One region of the Streptomyces sp. NPDC001828 genome, then DNA from elsewhere that is predicted to be linked to it. Evidence: riboswitches for the same ligand, from Rfam matches in the RefSeq annotation. Region 1 holds a riboswitch; the other holds the start of a gene.
What was found. Region 1 has a riboswitch for S-adenosylmethionine ahead of ACFYZA_RS15710 (putative leader peptide). Riboswitches for the same ligand answer to the same signal wherever they lie in the genome.

Region 1 (7,274 bases):
GTCGAAGACGAACCCGCGAATCGCGTCCTTGTGCAGGATGAACGGGTCGGCCTTGATGCGGGCGACGGACTGCCGGACATCGGTCGCGAGGTCGGTGAAGGCCTCCGCTGCCCAGGGCGGCCGGATTCCCGTCTGCTGTTGGACCTCGTCCTTGAAGCCGTCGTCGGTGAAGGTGAGCATCCCGCAGTCGGTGTGGTGGATGAGGATGATCTCGGTGGTGCCGAGCAGCCGCTGGCTGATGGCGAGGGAGCGGATCTCGTCCTGAGTCACGACGCCGCCCGCGTTGCGAATGACGTGGGCCTCACCTTCCCGCAGGCCGAGGAGGGCGTAGACGTTGAGCCGTGCGTCCATGCAGGCCAGGACGGCGAGGTGTTGGGCGGGCGGCAGGGGGAGCGGGCCGACGAAGGATTTCGCGTACAGGGCGTTGTTGGCCAACAGCTCATCGGTCACAGACATGTGTCCTCAGTTCTGGTGCGTCGTCCGGAGTGGGGTCCTGCGGCGCGCACGGCACGGCCACGAGCGGATCCGGCGCGTACGGGGTGCGCGAAGTGGCTCGGCGCGGGGCGCTCAGCGACAGAACAGGTCGTACAAGTAGACGCGGCGGGACGGCCAGAAGGCTTCCAGTGCGCGGGTGACGGCGGACACGCCTCCAGTGAACCCCTGTCGAACCCGGCTGACAAGGAGACACTTGTTCGGCCCGCTCGGGCGAGGAGTTGCACGGAGCAAGCCGAGGGAGAGCCGTTCATGACCACGTTCCCCACCGCGCGAAACGTCCGAACCACCCCGGAGGGCCTCGTGTGGGAGCCCGGCGAACGCTGGGTCCGCGGCCGCAAGGGCGAGGTCACCGTCGTCGACAGGAGGCACCCCGTCCTCGTGTGGGAGCCGGACGTGCCCGTCCCGCTGTACGCCTTCCCCCGCGACGAGGTCTGCCAGGACCTGCTCCGGCCGGCGAAGAACCCGCCGACGGGTACGCACACGGGCTCGCGGATCTTCTACGACCTCGTAGCCGATGGGGAGTTGAGCGAGAACGCGGCTTGGACGTTCCCCGCGGACGACCTCTCCGGTCACATCGCCTTCGAGTGGTTCAGCCGCGTCGGCCGCGGCCTCGACCGCTGGTACGAGGAGGAGGAAGAGATCTTCATCCACCCCCGCGACCCGCACAAGCGCGTGGACGCGCTGGCGAGCAGCAGGCATGTGACGGTCGAGATCGACGGCACGGTCGTGGCCGACACCCACCGCCCGGTGCTGCTCTTCGAGACCGGGCTTCCCACGCGCTACTACATCCCGCGCGAGGACGTCCGCCTGGACCTGTTCAAACCGACCGACCACAGCACCGGATGCCCGTACAAGGGCACCGCCGCGTACTGGTCGTGGAGCGGCGGGGCCGAGGTGCCGCCGAACGTCGTCTGGACGTACCCGCGCCCGCTGCCCGCCGTGGGCGCGATTCGGGACCTCCTCGCCTTCTACAACGAGGCCGTCGACATCACCGTGGACGGCGACCGCCTCGACCGGCCCACCACGGTGTTCAGCGCGCACACGGCGGCCGGCCGGACGCTCCCGAGGCCGCCGACGCCATCGGCGTCATGACCCGTCCGCCCCGACCGCGCCTCGTGCCGGATCGGGCACAGCCTTGAGCGCGTTCCGGAAGGCGGGCAGCTGGCCGAGCCGCCGTACGTAGTCCCCGAGCCGGGGGGACGCGCTCTCCAGCTCGGCCCGGTCGAGATGGACGAGCGCCACCCACAGGTCCACGTCCGAAGCCGTCAACTCCTCGCCCAGCGCATGAGGACGCCGCGCGAGGCGGCGGTCCAGCAAGGCCAGCGCCGCCCGCCGCGCCGAGGGAGGCGCGGCAGGAGTGACGACGCGGTCGAGGAGGGTGCGCAGGGCCTCGATGTCCCCGACCAGGTGCGGCGGCCGGAGGATGAGGGGCCCGGCGCTCTCACCGGCGAGGGGGCCCGCGAGGTCGCGGAGGATGTCGGGTGTGTGGTTGCTGACGATCCGTCCGCTCCAGCGGTCGCGCAGCGCGGGCGCCGTCAGGGGGCCGTCGTAGTGGTACCCGGTGGTCTCGTAGGCGCGGCGCAGCGCGGCGTAACCGTCGGGGGTCGCGGTGGGGGAGACCAGGAGCGTCGTGGCCACCGTGTCGCGCAGACCGAGCAGGTCGAGGGTGATCGCGATGCGCATCGAACGGGGACAACTCCCGCACAGGAAAAGGTCGTAGCGCCGTGGTGCGGGATAGAAGCCGCCGGCCGCGCCGGCGCCGATGCGGCTGCGGAAGCGCCGTGGGTGCGCGGCCGCCGCCACGGTCCGGGGGCGCGAGCCCTGAGCGGGCGCCGACGGCTGACAGCCGGTGGAGGCGGCCGTGCGGGAACTGCGGGAAACGGTCTCGGGCATGACTCTCCCTGGGAATGAGACGCCACTGCGGCCATGAGCGCACCAGCGGCTGGATGCGGGGCGGCTGCGCTGGTCGGGGACGGTCCGGATCGCGCGGACCGGTCCCGGATCAGTAGGCGCTGGAGACGCGCTGAAGATCGATGTGCAGGCGCCTGGTCAAGCCGCTCCTCGGCATGTCCACCCGCCTCATCCTCGGGGCTCGCGGGACGCGAGACCACGCTTGCCCCGCCGTGCAGGCGGGACCCGGTCGTCACCCGGGGCACCCCGTCGCGGTGGAAGGGTTGCCTGTCAGCGGGCCGGGGCCGATGACCACGGAGCGGGGCGGACCCGCCGGGTGGACGCTGACAATCGTGACCGTCCTCGCCAGTCTGGGCGGGCTTCGCGAAGCCGTCAAGAAGGCCGACAGGGGGTCTCAACTGGTGGCCCGTACATTGACATTCCCTTCGGCGCCTGCCTACCTTTCGCGAACGACGTGATGCCCTCGAAGTGCTGCGCTCGGACGCGGAGCAACGGGTCGGCGGACACAAACGGGCCCGGAGAAGTGACGGTGACAGTGATGCGCGCAGCTGATGGGACGGCCGCTCGGCCCCATCCCGGCCGCATCCCGCTGTGCACGGACCGCTGCGTCGACCTGCTGCGCGTCAGCAGCGCGCTGTGTACGGACATGGGCAGCGCCCCCAGCCGAGGCTGACCTTTCCTCGAATCCCTGACGCCGGCCGCTGTCGCGGTGCGGCTGCCCGCGCTTGACGACCCCCTCGCCCACGGACGTCCACACGTCACCGCCGGGGTACTCGCCGCGTCCCGGCACAGATCCCGTCGCGATCCCGATAACGGAGACCCGCACCGCCATGTCCACCAGCGTGTACCCCGCCCCGCCGTCGGGAGCCGACTCCCTCCTGACGGAACCTCATGTCCTGGACAACGCCGCCTGGGCAGCACTGACGGGCCCCCAGGCCCACTTCGCCGAGCGCCACGGCCGGGCCGCCCGTTTCCCCGCGGACGTCTCGCCCTTCACCGCACTGGAAGACCCCGACGACGTCCTCGCCTGGGACGACCTGGCCCTGCTCGTCGGACCCGATGCCGTCACTCCGGTCACGGCCGCCCTGACCGTGCCGGACGGCTGGCACATCGAGCAGAGCGGCGAAGGCGTCCAGATGGTGGCCACGGCGCTGCGCGACGAGCCCGCCCCCGACGCCGTGCGGCTGGGCCCCGCCGACGTACCCGAGATCCTCGAACTGATCGCCCTGACCAAGCCCGGCCCCTTCCTGCCCAGGACCGTGGAGCTCGGCACCTATCTGGGGCTCCGGGAGGGCGGACGGCTGATCGCGCTCGCCGGGGAGCGGCTGCGGCCGCCCGGCTGGACCGAGATCAGCGCCGTCTGCACCCACCCGGACCACCGCGGCCGGGGACTGGCGACCCGGCTCGTCCGCGCTGTCGCGAGGGGCATCAGGGAACGCGGCGAAACCCCGTTCCTCCACGCGGCCGCGAACAACACCAACGCCATCCGGCTCTACGAGTCGATCGGCTTCACCCTGCGCCGCCATACCCGGTTCACACTCGTCCGCACCCCGGGACGGCCGTCGGACCCGCGCCTCGACGACGGACAACATCGGCCCGAACTCCGGGAAGAAAAGGCGTAGTTGTGCTGTTGGACCTGCTGAAGGCCGTGCGGCGCCCAGCTGGGGCGCCGTCGGTGCGAGGCCGGCGAGGGGCCCGGGCACACCGGGGGGAAGGGGCGGTGAGCCAGGTGCGTACGTCGTCCCGCCGCCCTGCCTCCCCGAAGCCGGCCCCGCGTCGTCTGTACCTGTACTCCCGGCACCACATCGACCTGCTGCGCGTAGCCGGCGCGCTCTGTCGCCCCTGACGTTCCCTTGTGGCCGCGCCCTCGCACGGGCGGGCATCCTCGTACGGATCTTCAGGAAGGCGTCACTGCCGTGACCTCAACACCCTCTCCCCTCCACCTCGCCGTCGCCCTCGACGGCACCGGCTGGCATCCGGCGTCCTGGCGGGAGCCGGTTGCCCGGCCCGGGGAACTGCTCACCGCCGGGTACTGGGCCGACCTCGTGGCGGAGGCCGAGACCGGACTGCTCGACCTCGTGACCATCGAAGACGGTCTCGGACCGCAGTCGTCGCGGCTCACCGAGCCCGACGACCGTACGGACCAGGTGCGGGGCCGCCTGGACGCCGTCCTCATCGCCGCCCGCATCGCGCCACTGACCCGGCACATAGGTGTCGTCCCTACCGTGGTGACCACACACACCGAGCCGTTCCACATCTCCAAGGCGATCGCCACGCTCGACTACGTGAGTACGGGCCGGGCGGGCGTACGCGTGCAGATCGGACCGCGCCCCAACGAGGCGGCGCACTTCGGACGCCGGACCGTTCCGTCGCTGCCCGCCGGGGGCTACAACACCCCCGCTGGGCAGGAAGCGGTGCGCACGCACTTCGAAGAGGCGGCCGACTACGTGGAGGTGGTGCGCAGGCTCTGGGACAGCTGGGAGGACGACGCGGAGATCCGCGACGCGGCCACCGGGCGTTTCATCGACCGCGAGAAGCTGCACTACATCGACTTCGAGGGCGAGCACTTCAGTGTGAAGGGCCCATCGATCACCCCGCGTCCGCCGCAGGGGCAGCCCGTCGTCACCGCGCTCGCCCACGCGACCGTCCCGTACCGCCTCGTGGCCAGGGCCGCCGACATCGGTTACGTCACCCCGCACGACAGCGACCAGGCCCGCGCGATCGTGGCGGAGATCCGCGCCGAGCAGGCCGTGGCGGGACGCGCGGACGAGACCGTGCACGTCTTCGGCGACCTGGTGGTCTTCCTCGACGAGGACGCCGCCGAGGCCACCGCACGCCGGGAACGGCTCGACGCCCTCGCGGGCGAACCGTACACCAGCGACGCCCGCGTCTTCACCGGCACGCCCTCCCAACTCGCCGATCTGCTGCTTGAGTTGCGGCAGGCGGGCCTCTCCGGGTTCCGGCTGCGCCCGGCCGTCGTCGGCCACGACCTCTCCGCGATCACCCGAGGCCTGGTCCCCGAACTCCAGCGCCGCGGCGCCTTCCGCAGCGCCTACGAGGCCGACACCCTGCGCGGACTGCTCGGACTCGCCCGTCCCGCCAACCGCTACGCCACCACCGCCTGAGCCGGACGGAGACCGCACGACATGAGCAAGCCCCTGAAGCAGATCCATCTGGCCGCCCACTTCCCCGGCGTCAACAACACCACCGTGTGGAGCGATCCGGCGGCCGGCAGCCACATCGAGTTCAGCTCCTTCGCGCACTTCGCGCGGACCGCGGAACGCGCCAAGTTCGACTTCCTGTTCCTCGCCGAAGGGCTCCGGCTGCGCGAACAGGGCGGAAAGATATACGACTTGGACGTGGTGGGCCGCCCCGACACGTTCACCGTCCTGGCCGCGCTGGCCGCCGTCACCGACCGGCTCGGCCTCACCGGCACCATCAACTCCACCTTCAACGAGCCCTACGAGGTGGCCCGCCAGTTCGCCAGCCTCGATCACCTCTCCGGCGGCCGCGCGGCGTGGAACGTGGTCACGTCCTGGGATGCCTTCACCGGGGAGAACTTCCGCCGCGGCGGCTTCCTGCCGCAACAGGAGCGCTACTCACGGGCCAGGGAGTTCCTGGAGACCGCCAACGAGCTCTTCGACTCCTGGCGCGGGGACGAGATCCTCGCCGACCGGTCCACCGGCACGTTCCTGAGCGACGCGAAGGCAGGCTCCTTCGTCCACACGGGCCAACACTTCGACATCCAGGGCCAGTTCAACGTGCCGCGCTCCCCGCAGGGCCGCCCGGTGATCTTCCAGGCGGGCGACTCCGAGGAGGGGCGCGAGTTCGCCGCGTCGAGCGCCGACGCCATTTTCAGCCGGTACGCCACGCTGAAGGAGGGCCAGGCCTTCTATACCGACGTCAAGGGACGCCTGCCCCGCTACGGCCGGGACCGCGACCAGCTGCTGATCCTGCCCGCCGCGAGTTTCGTCCTGGGCGACACCGACGCCGAGGCCGAGGAGATCGCACGCGATGTGCGCCGTCAGCAGGTGAGCGGGGCCACCGCGATCAAGCACCTGGAGTTCGTGTGGAATCGCGACCTGTCCGCGTACGACCCGGAAGGCCCGCTCCCGGACGTCGACCCCGACCTCGGTGAGCACACCGTCGCCCGGGGACGTGCCCAAGTCCGCATGTACCGGGACCCGTTGGCCACCGCCCGCGAATGGCGCGAGCTCGCCGAGGCCAACAAGTGGTCGATCAGGGACCTGGTCATCGAGACCGGCAACCGGCAGACCTTCGTCGGCTCGGCCGCCACCGTGGCGCGGACCATCGACGACTTCGTGCAGGCGGACGTCAGCGACGGCTTCATCCTCGTCCCGCACATCACACCCGGCGGCCTCGACACCTTCGCCGACCAGGTCGTCCCCCTGCTCCAGGAGCGGGGCGTGTACCGCACGGAGTACGAGGGCACCACACTGCGCGACCACCTCGGCCTGGCCCACCCGGACGACCGGCGGCACGACGTCCGTTCGGCGTCCTGACATGCCTCCCGGAACCGCCCGAGGCCCGGCTTCCCCGGCAGCCGGACCCCACCCCGTAGTCGTGCCCGCCGACCGCTGAGGAGCCTTCGCACATGTCCGACATCCCCCTCGGGATCCTCGACCTGGTCCCCATATCGTCCGGGTCCACGGCCACCGAGGCACTGCACAACTCCATCGACCTGGCGAGACAGGCCGAGAGACTCGGCTACGCCCGCTACTGGTACGCCGAGCACCACCTCAACCCGGGCGTCGCCGGCACCTCGCCCGCCGTCGTCCTCGCCCTGACCGCCGCCGCGACCTCGACCATCCGGATCGGCTCCGGGGCCGTCCAACTCGGCCACCGCA
Region 2 (7,274 bases), on a different contig from region 1:
GCTGTCCTCGGATCCTTACGGCTCGGTGTTCTACCTGACCACGGGCTTCCACGGACTGCATGTGACGGGCGGCCTGATCGCCTTCCTGCTGGTTCTGGGCAGGACGTACGCGGCCAAGAGGTTCACCCACGAGCAGGCGACCGCGGCCATCGTCGTGTCCTATTACTGGCACTTCGTCGATGTCGTGTGGATCGGCCTCTTCGCCACGATCTACCTGATCCAGTAACCGGGCCCGTAGGTCCGCACCACATCCAGCATCGACGCAGAAGATCCTGACACCGGGGTAATCCGTGAAAAAGCTCTCCGCACGACGACGCCATCCGCTGGCGGCGGTCGTCGTCCTACTCCTCGCGCTGGCGGCCACCGGGGGGCTGTACGCCGCGTTCGCGCCCGCGGGCAAGGCTCAGGCTGACGAAACCGCCCAGTCCCTCGCCATTGACGAGGGCAAGAAGCTCTACTCCGTCGGCTGCGCCAGCTGCCACGGAACCGGCGGTCAGGGAACCTCTGACGGCCCCTCCCTGGTCGGCGTCGGCGCCGCAGCGGTGGACTTCCAGGTCGGCACCGGCCGTATGCCGGCGCAGCAGCCCGGCGCGCAGGTGCCGAAGAAGAAGGTCATCTACTCGCAGCCCGAGATCGACCAGCTCGCCGCTTACGTGGCTTCGCTGGGCGCCGGTCCGAGCGTGCCGACCGACTCGCAGTACAACCCGAGCGGTGCGGACATCGCCAAGGGTGGCGAGCTGTTCCGCACCAACTGCGCCCAGTGCCACAACTTCACGGGTGAGGGCGGTGCCCTGACGAACGGCAAGTTCGCCCCCAGCCTGGAGGACGTGGACCCCAAGCACATCTACGAGGCCATGCAGACCGGCCCGCAGAACATGCCGTCCTTCCCGGACACGACGATGCCGCAGAAGCAGAAGCAGGACATCATCGCGTACCTGCACGCCGTGAACAGCGACAAGTCCGCGAGCCCCGGTGGCCTCAAGCTCGGCGGGCTCGGCCCGGTCAGCGAGGGTCTGTTCGGCTGGATCTTCGGTCTGGGTGCCCTCATCGCAGTAGCCATCTGGGTCGCGGCCCACACCGCTAAGGCCAAGAAGTCATGAGTAGCCAAGAGAATTCCGAGAGCCTGCCCGAAGCGCAGGCCCCCGCGCACGGCGCGGTAGAGCACGCGGGCGACCCGTTCGCCGACCCGGGACTGCCGGCCCACAAGCCGCGCATCCAGGACATCGACGAGCGGGCGGCCAAGCGCTCCGAGCGCGCGGTCGCGTTCCTGTTCTTCCTGTCCATGGTCGCGACGGTCGGCTTCATCGCCTCGTACGTGATCTTCCCGGTCGACAAGATCGTCTTCATCTTCCCGTTCGGGCACGTCAGCGTCCTCAACTTCGCTCTGGGTCTGACCCTGGGCGTGGCGCTGTTCTGCATCGGCGCGGGCGCGGTCCACTGGGCCCGCACCCTGATGTCGGACGTCGAGATGCCGGCCGAGCGGCACGAGATCGCGGCCCCGCCGGAGGTCAAGGCGCAGGTCCTGGCCGACTTCAAGCAGGGCGCGGCCGAGTCCGGCTTCGGCCGGCGCAAGCTGATCCGCAACACCATGTTCGGTGCGCTGGCCATGGTGCCGCTCTCCGGTGTGATGCTGCTGCGCGACCTGGGCACGCTGCCCGAGAGCAAGCTGCGGCACACCATGTGGTCCAAGGGCAAGGCCCTGATCAACATGAACACCAACGAGCCGCTGCGTCCCGAGGACCTGCTGGTCGGTTCGCTCACCTTCGCCAAGCCCGAGGGCCTGGAGGAGGACGCGGAGGACTTCCAGACGCAGATCGCCAAGGCCGCCCTGATGCTCGTCCGGATCAAGCCGGAGGACATCAAGGACAAGCGCGAGCTCGAATGGTCGCACCAGGGCATCGTCGCCTACTCGAAGATCTGCACCCACGTCGGCTGCCCGATCTCCCTGTACGAGCAGCAGACGCACCACGTGCTCTGCCCGTGCCACCAGTCCACCTTCGACCTCTCCGACGGCGCCCGCGTCATCTTCGGCCCGGCCGGTCACCCGCTTCCGCAGCTGCGGATCGGCGTGAATGACGAGGGTTACCTCGAAGCGCTCGGCGACTTCGATGAGCCCGTCGGTCCTGCCTTCTGGGAGCGCGGATGAGCACCACGACAGACGCACGGCGCGAAGCGCCCGCCGGTGAGCGGATCGCGGACTGGGCGGACGGCCGGCTCGGGATCTACTCCCTGGCCAAGGCCAACATGCGCAAGATCTTTCCGGACCACTGGTCCTTCATGCTCGGCGAGATCTGCATGTACAGCTTCATCATCATCATCCTCACGGGTGTGTATCTGACGCTGTTCTTCCACCCGAGCATGAACGAGGTCGTCTACGACGGCTCGTACGTGCCGCTGCAGGGCATGCACATGTCCGAGGCGTTCAACTCGACCATGCACATCAGCTTCGACGTGCGCGGTGGTCTGCTGATCCGGCAGATCCACCACTGGGCGGCGCTGATCTTCCTCGCCGGCATGTTCGTGCACATGATGCGCGTGTTCTTCACGGGTGCGTTCCGCAAGCCGCGTGAGGTCAACTGGCTGTTCGGCTTCCTGCTGTTCGTCCTGGGCATGTTCACCGGCTTCACCGGTTACTCGCTCCCGGACGACCTGCTCTCCGGCACCGGTGTCCGCTTCATGGAGGGCGCGATCCTGTCCGTGCCGATCGTCGGCACGTACCTCTCGTTCTTCCTGTTCGGCGGCGAGTTCCCCGGCGGCGACTTCGTGGCCCGGTTCTACTCGGTCCACATCCTGCTGCTGCCCGGCATCATGCTCGGCCTGATGGTGGCGCACCTGATCCTGGTCTTCTACCACAAGCACACCCAGTTCGCGGGTCCGGGACGCACGAACAAGAACGTCGTCGGCATGCCGCTGCTCCCGGTGTACATGGCGAAGGCGGGCGGCTTCTTCTTCCTGGTCTTCGGCGTCATCGCGGTCGTCGCGGCGATCGCCTCGATCAACCCGATCTGGGCGATCGGCCCCTACCGGCCGGACCAGGTGTCCACCGGCGCCCAGCCCGACTGGTACATGGGCTTCTCCGAAGGCCTCATCCGTGTGATGCCGGGCTGGGAGATCAACCTGTGGGGCCACACCCTCGTCCTGGGTGTGTTCATCCCGCTGGTGATCTTCCCGCTGGTCCTCGCGACCATCGCGGTGTACCCGTTCATCGAGTCCTGGATCACCGGCGACAAGCGCGAGCACCACATCGCGGACCGGCCGCGCAACGCGCCGACGCGTACCGCGTTCGGTGTCGCGTGGATCACCTGGTACCTGGTGCTGCTCATCGGTGGTGGAAACGACCTCTGGGCGACCCACTTCCACCTCTCGATCAACGTCATCACCTGGTTCGTGCGGATCGCGTTCTTCGTCGCTCCGGTCCTCGCGTTCATCGCCACCAAGCGGATCTGCCTGGGTCTGCAGCGGCGCGACGCCGAGAAGGTGCTGCACGGACGCGAGTCCGGCATCATCAAGCGGCTGCCGCACGGCGAGTTCATCGAGATCCACGAGCCGCTCGACGCCGGTGCGCGCTACAAGCTCACCGCGCACGAGCAGTACAAGCCGGCCGAGATCGGCCCGACGGTCGACGAGAACGGTGTCGCCCGCAAGGTGTCGCCGGTCCAGAAGCTGCGCGCCAAGCTCAGCAAGGGCTACTACGGCGAGGGGAACCAGATTCCCAAGCCGACGGCCGAGGAGTACGAGGAGATCACGAGCGGCCACGGCCACCACTGATCCCCGCCTGACCTGTCGGTCGCCACAACCGAGGCTCCGGCCCGGCCCCTTCACCGGGGGCCGGGCCGGAGCCTTTTGGCATCCGCGCGCGCCCACACGCCGTCCGTACTACGGGCACGCGTACGGATGCGTCCCCCGCTGTCGATAGGCTGACGGGCGGTATATCCCCAGCCTGACCACCAGGAGCGAGCATGAGCGCTGTTACCCCCACCGGAGGCGACACCGTGGCGGCCCACTCCTGGCCGGGCGTCCTGGACGCGCTGCTCGGGGGCACCGACCAGAGCGCGGACGTGACCGCCTGGGCGATGGACCGGATCATGCGCGGCGAGGCCACCGACGCCCAGATCGCCGCCTTCATGGTGGCCCTGCGCGCCAAGGGCGAGACGGTCCAGGAGATCACCGGCCTGGTACGCGCCATGTACGCGCACGCCAACCTCATCGAGGTGCCGGGCCCCAGCGTCGACATCGTCGGCACCGGCGGCGACGGCGCCAAGACCGTCAACATCTCCACCATGGCGGCGATCGTGGTCGCCGGAACCGGCACCAAGGTCGTCAAGCACGGCAACCGGGCCGCCTCGTCGGCGAGCGGCTCGTCGGACGTCCTGGAGAAGCTGGGCGTCAACCTGGAGCTGACGCCGAAGCGGGTGGCGGAGGTGGTCGAGGAGGCCGGCATCACCTTCTGTTTCGCGGTGAAGTTCCACCCCGCGCTGCGGTACGTCGCCGCCGCGCGCAGGGAGCTCGGCATCCGCACCACCTTCAACGTCCTGGGCCCGCTGACCAACCCGGCCAAGGTCCGGGCCACCGCCGCCGGTGTCGCCGACGCCCGGATGGCCCCGATCGTGGCGGGCGTGTTCGCCGAGCGCGGCTCCTCCGCGCTGGTCTTCCGCGGCGACGACGGCCTCGACGAGCTCACCACCACCGGCACCTCGCGGGTGTGGGTGGTGCGCGACGGCCAGGTCCGCGAGGAGGCCTTCGACCCGCGTGACGTCGGCATCGAGATCGTGCCCATCGAAGCACTGCGCGGCGCGGACTCCTCGTACAACGCCGATGTGGCCCGCCGGCTGCTCGCGGGGGAGCGGGGGCCGGTGCGGGACGCGGTGCTGCTGAACTCGGCGGCCGCCCTGGTGGCCCTCGAACCGGGGCAGGGCTCGCTCGCCGAGCAGATCGGCGCCGCGATGGCGCGCACGGCCGAGGCGATCGACTCCGGGGCGGCCCAGGGCGCCCTGCGGCGCTGGGTCGAGGCCAGCAACGCCTGACCCCTGCCCGTGCGGGGTGTTCTGCACGGGCACGTCTTTCACGGGGACGTCCCGCGCGCGGGTGTGACGCAAGGCGCAGTCCAGATCGCGGACTGTGCCTTGCGCACCTCCACACGTGTGGCAGGATGCTCTTCAAGGTCATGAGTGACAGCGATTTAGGCCCCGGCTCGCTGTCCGGCAACCCTCCGTCCGTGGCGGGGTGCCCCGGGTGAAGACCAGGTCGTAGGCAGCAAGGCCTTCGGCAAGCGCGGACCCCTGGACATCTTCGATGTCACAGCCCTGGGGTCCTGGTCCTCAAGGGAGCAGTCTCGTGAGCAAGCGAATGCGATAGGGCGTACCGCCCCTTCTTCACACCTCCGCGCACCCTTCTTCGGGCTGCGTGTTCGAGGTCAACACCCGTACACGGCACGGCAGTCGACCCCTCTCGCTCGATGCAGGGTCGCGCCGCCGTACCCGGGGTCCGAAGTCAACTCGCCTTGTCCTGCCGGGAGATACCGCCATGTCCGCACGCCCCGCCGCCACCGTCACCGCCGCCCAGGCCGCCGCCGAGTCCGCCGACCCCTGCTGTGCCGCGCCGCTTCCGGTGCTCGGCCGCGACGTCACCGTCCCGCTGGTCACCGGCGGCGAAGTGACGTACGCCGCCCTCGACTACGCGGCGAGCGCGCCCGCCCTCCAGCGGGTCTGGGACGACGTCGCCGCGTACGCCCCCTACTACGGGAGCGTGCACCGCGGGGCGGGCTACCTCTCGCAGCTCTCCACCGACCTCTTCGAGAACAGCCGGGCGACGGTGGCGGAGTTCCTCGACTGCCGCCCCGGCGACCAGATCGTCTTCACCCGCTCCACCACGGACTCGCTGAACCTGCTCGCCCAGGCGCTGCCGGCCGACTGCCAGGTCTTCGTCTTCGAGACCGAGCACCACGCCTCGCTGCTGCCGTGGCGCGACGCCCGCGTGACCTACCTGAACGCGCCGCGCACCCCGGAGCAGGCCGTCGCGACCCTGGAGCGCGCGCTCGCCGACCGCGACCCCTACGGGCCCGCCCTCGTGTGCGTCACCGGCGCGTCCAACGTCACCGGCGAGCTGTGGCCGGTCCGGGAACTCGCCGCGGCGGCGCACGCCCACGGCGCGCGGATCGTGCTGGACGCCGCTCAGCTCGCTCCCCATCACCCCGTCTCCGTACGGGAGTTGGACGTCGACTGGATCGCCTTCTCCGGGCACAAGCTGTACGCGCCGTTCGGCTCGGGCGTCCTGGCCGGCCGCGCGGACTGGCTCCAGGAGTCCGAGCCGTACCTCGCGGGTGGCGGCGCCTCCAAGAAGGTCGCGCGGCGCTCCGACGGGGGCGTCGACGTCGAGTGGCACACCACGGCCGCCCGTCACGAGGCCGGGTCGCCCAACGTCATCGGCGTCTATTCCATCGCCTCCGCCTGCAAGGCGCTGACCGAGGCGGGCTTCGACTCGCTCGTCGAGCGCGAGCGGCACCTGATCGCGAAGGTCCGCGAGGGCCTGGCGGAGGTGCCGGCGGTGCGGGTGCTGTCGCTCTTCGGCGACGACGCGCCCCGGGTCGGCGTCATCTCCTTCGTCGTCGACGGCTGGAACAGCTCGCACTTCGCGGCGGCGCTGTCGGCGGAGTACGGCATCGGGGTGCGCGACGGCCTCTTCTGCGCCCACCCGCTGGTGCGCACCCTGCTCGGCAGCAACCCGCAGGACCCGGGCGAGTGCGGTGCGCCCGAGGCGGAGCCGGGCGAGCGGTCCCTCAACGCGATCCGGGTCAGCTTCGGGGCGGGGACGCCGGACGAGCACGTGGACCGCTTCGTGCGGGCGGTGCGGGAGCTGGTGGCCGACGGCGCGAAGTGGCAGTACCGCACGGAGGCCGGCCGCTGCGTCCCGGCGGTGTAACCCGGGCCCACCTCCCGGGGGCCGGGGCCCCCATGACGGTCTACGGATGCCCCGGTGCGGGCCGCCACCGAGGTATTCGGGGACACCTACAGGGGCGCGGGGAACTGCGCGAACGGCCCCCGCGGTCCGCACCCGTGAGCAGCCCCGGGGGCGCGGGGACACGGCCTCCGAGGGTGAGGGGGCTACGAGTCCAGGCCGATGGCGAAGGCCGCTTCGAGGTCGTGTTGGGAGTACGTGCGGAACGCCACGTGCGTATCCGTCCCCTCCACCCCGGGGATCTTGCTGATGCTGCCGGGGATGATGTCCGCCAGGTCATCGTGGCGAGCCACCCTGACCAGCGCGATCAGATCGTACGT

Region 2: another riboswitch for S-adenosylmethionine. It lies ahead of ACFYZA_RS11075 (aminotransferase class V-fold PLP-dependent enzyme); the one in region 1 lies ahead of ACFYZA_RS15710 (putative leader peptide).

What each region holds. Positions count from the first base shown of each region.
Region 1 covers NZ_JBIATV010000004.1:316,084-323,357, forward strand. Annotated here, with positions in the region: gene ACFYZA_RS15695 (beta-class carbonic anhydrase) at 1-456, opposite strand, end outside; gene ACFYZA_RS15700 (DUF427 domain-containing protein) at 745-1,587, shown strand; gene ACFYZA_RS15705 (glutathione S-transferase C-terminal domain-containing protein) at 1,582-2,388, opposite strand; gene ACFYZA_RS15710 (putative leader peptide) at 2,498-2,578, opposite strand; SAM riboswitch class IV at 2,600-2,744, opposite strand; gene ACFYZA_RS15715 (hypothetical protein) at 2,945-3,079, shown strand; gene ACFYZA_RS15720 (GNAT family N-acetyltransferase) at 3,237-4,028, shown strand; gene ACFYZA_RS15725 (LLM class flavin-dependent oxidoreductase) at 4,323-5,531, shown strand; gene ACFYZA_RS15730 (NtaA/DmoA family FMN-dependent monooxygenase) at 5,553-6,929, shown strand; gene ACFYZA_RS15735 (LLM class flavin-dependent oxidoreductase) at 7,022-7,274, shown strand, end outside.
Region 2 covers NZ_JBIATV010000002.1:912,486-919,759, forward strand. Annotated here, with positions in the region: gene ACFYZA_RS11050 (heme-copper oxidase subunit III) at 1-226, shown strand, start outside; gene ACFYZA_RS11055 (c-type cytochrome) at 291-1,100, shown strand; gene ACFYZA_RS11060 (Rieske 2Fe-2S domain-containing protein) at 1,097-2,146, shown strand; gene ACFYZA_RS11065 (cytochrome bc complex cytochrome b subunit) at 2,143-3,768, shown strand; gene trpD (anthranilate phosphoribosyltransferase) at 3,960-5,024, shown strand; SAM riboswitch class IV at 5,161-5,278, shown strand; gene ACFYZA_RS11075 (aminotransferase class V-fold PLP-dependent enzyme) at 5,524-6,918, shown strand; gene ACFYZA_RS11080 (Lrp/AsnC family transcriptional regulator) at 7,101-7,274, opposite strand, start outside.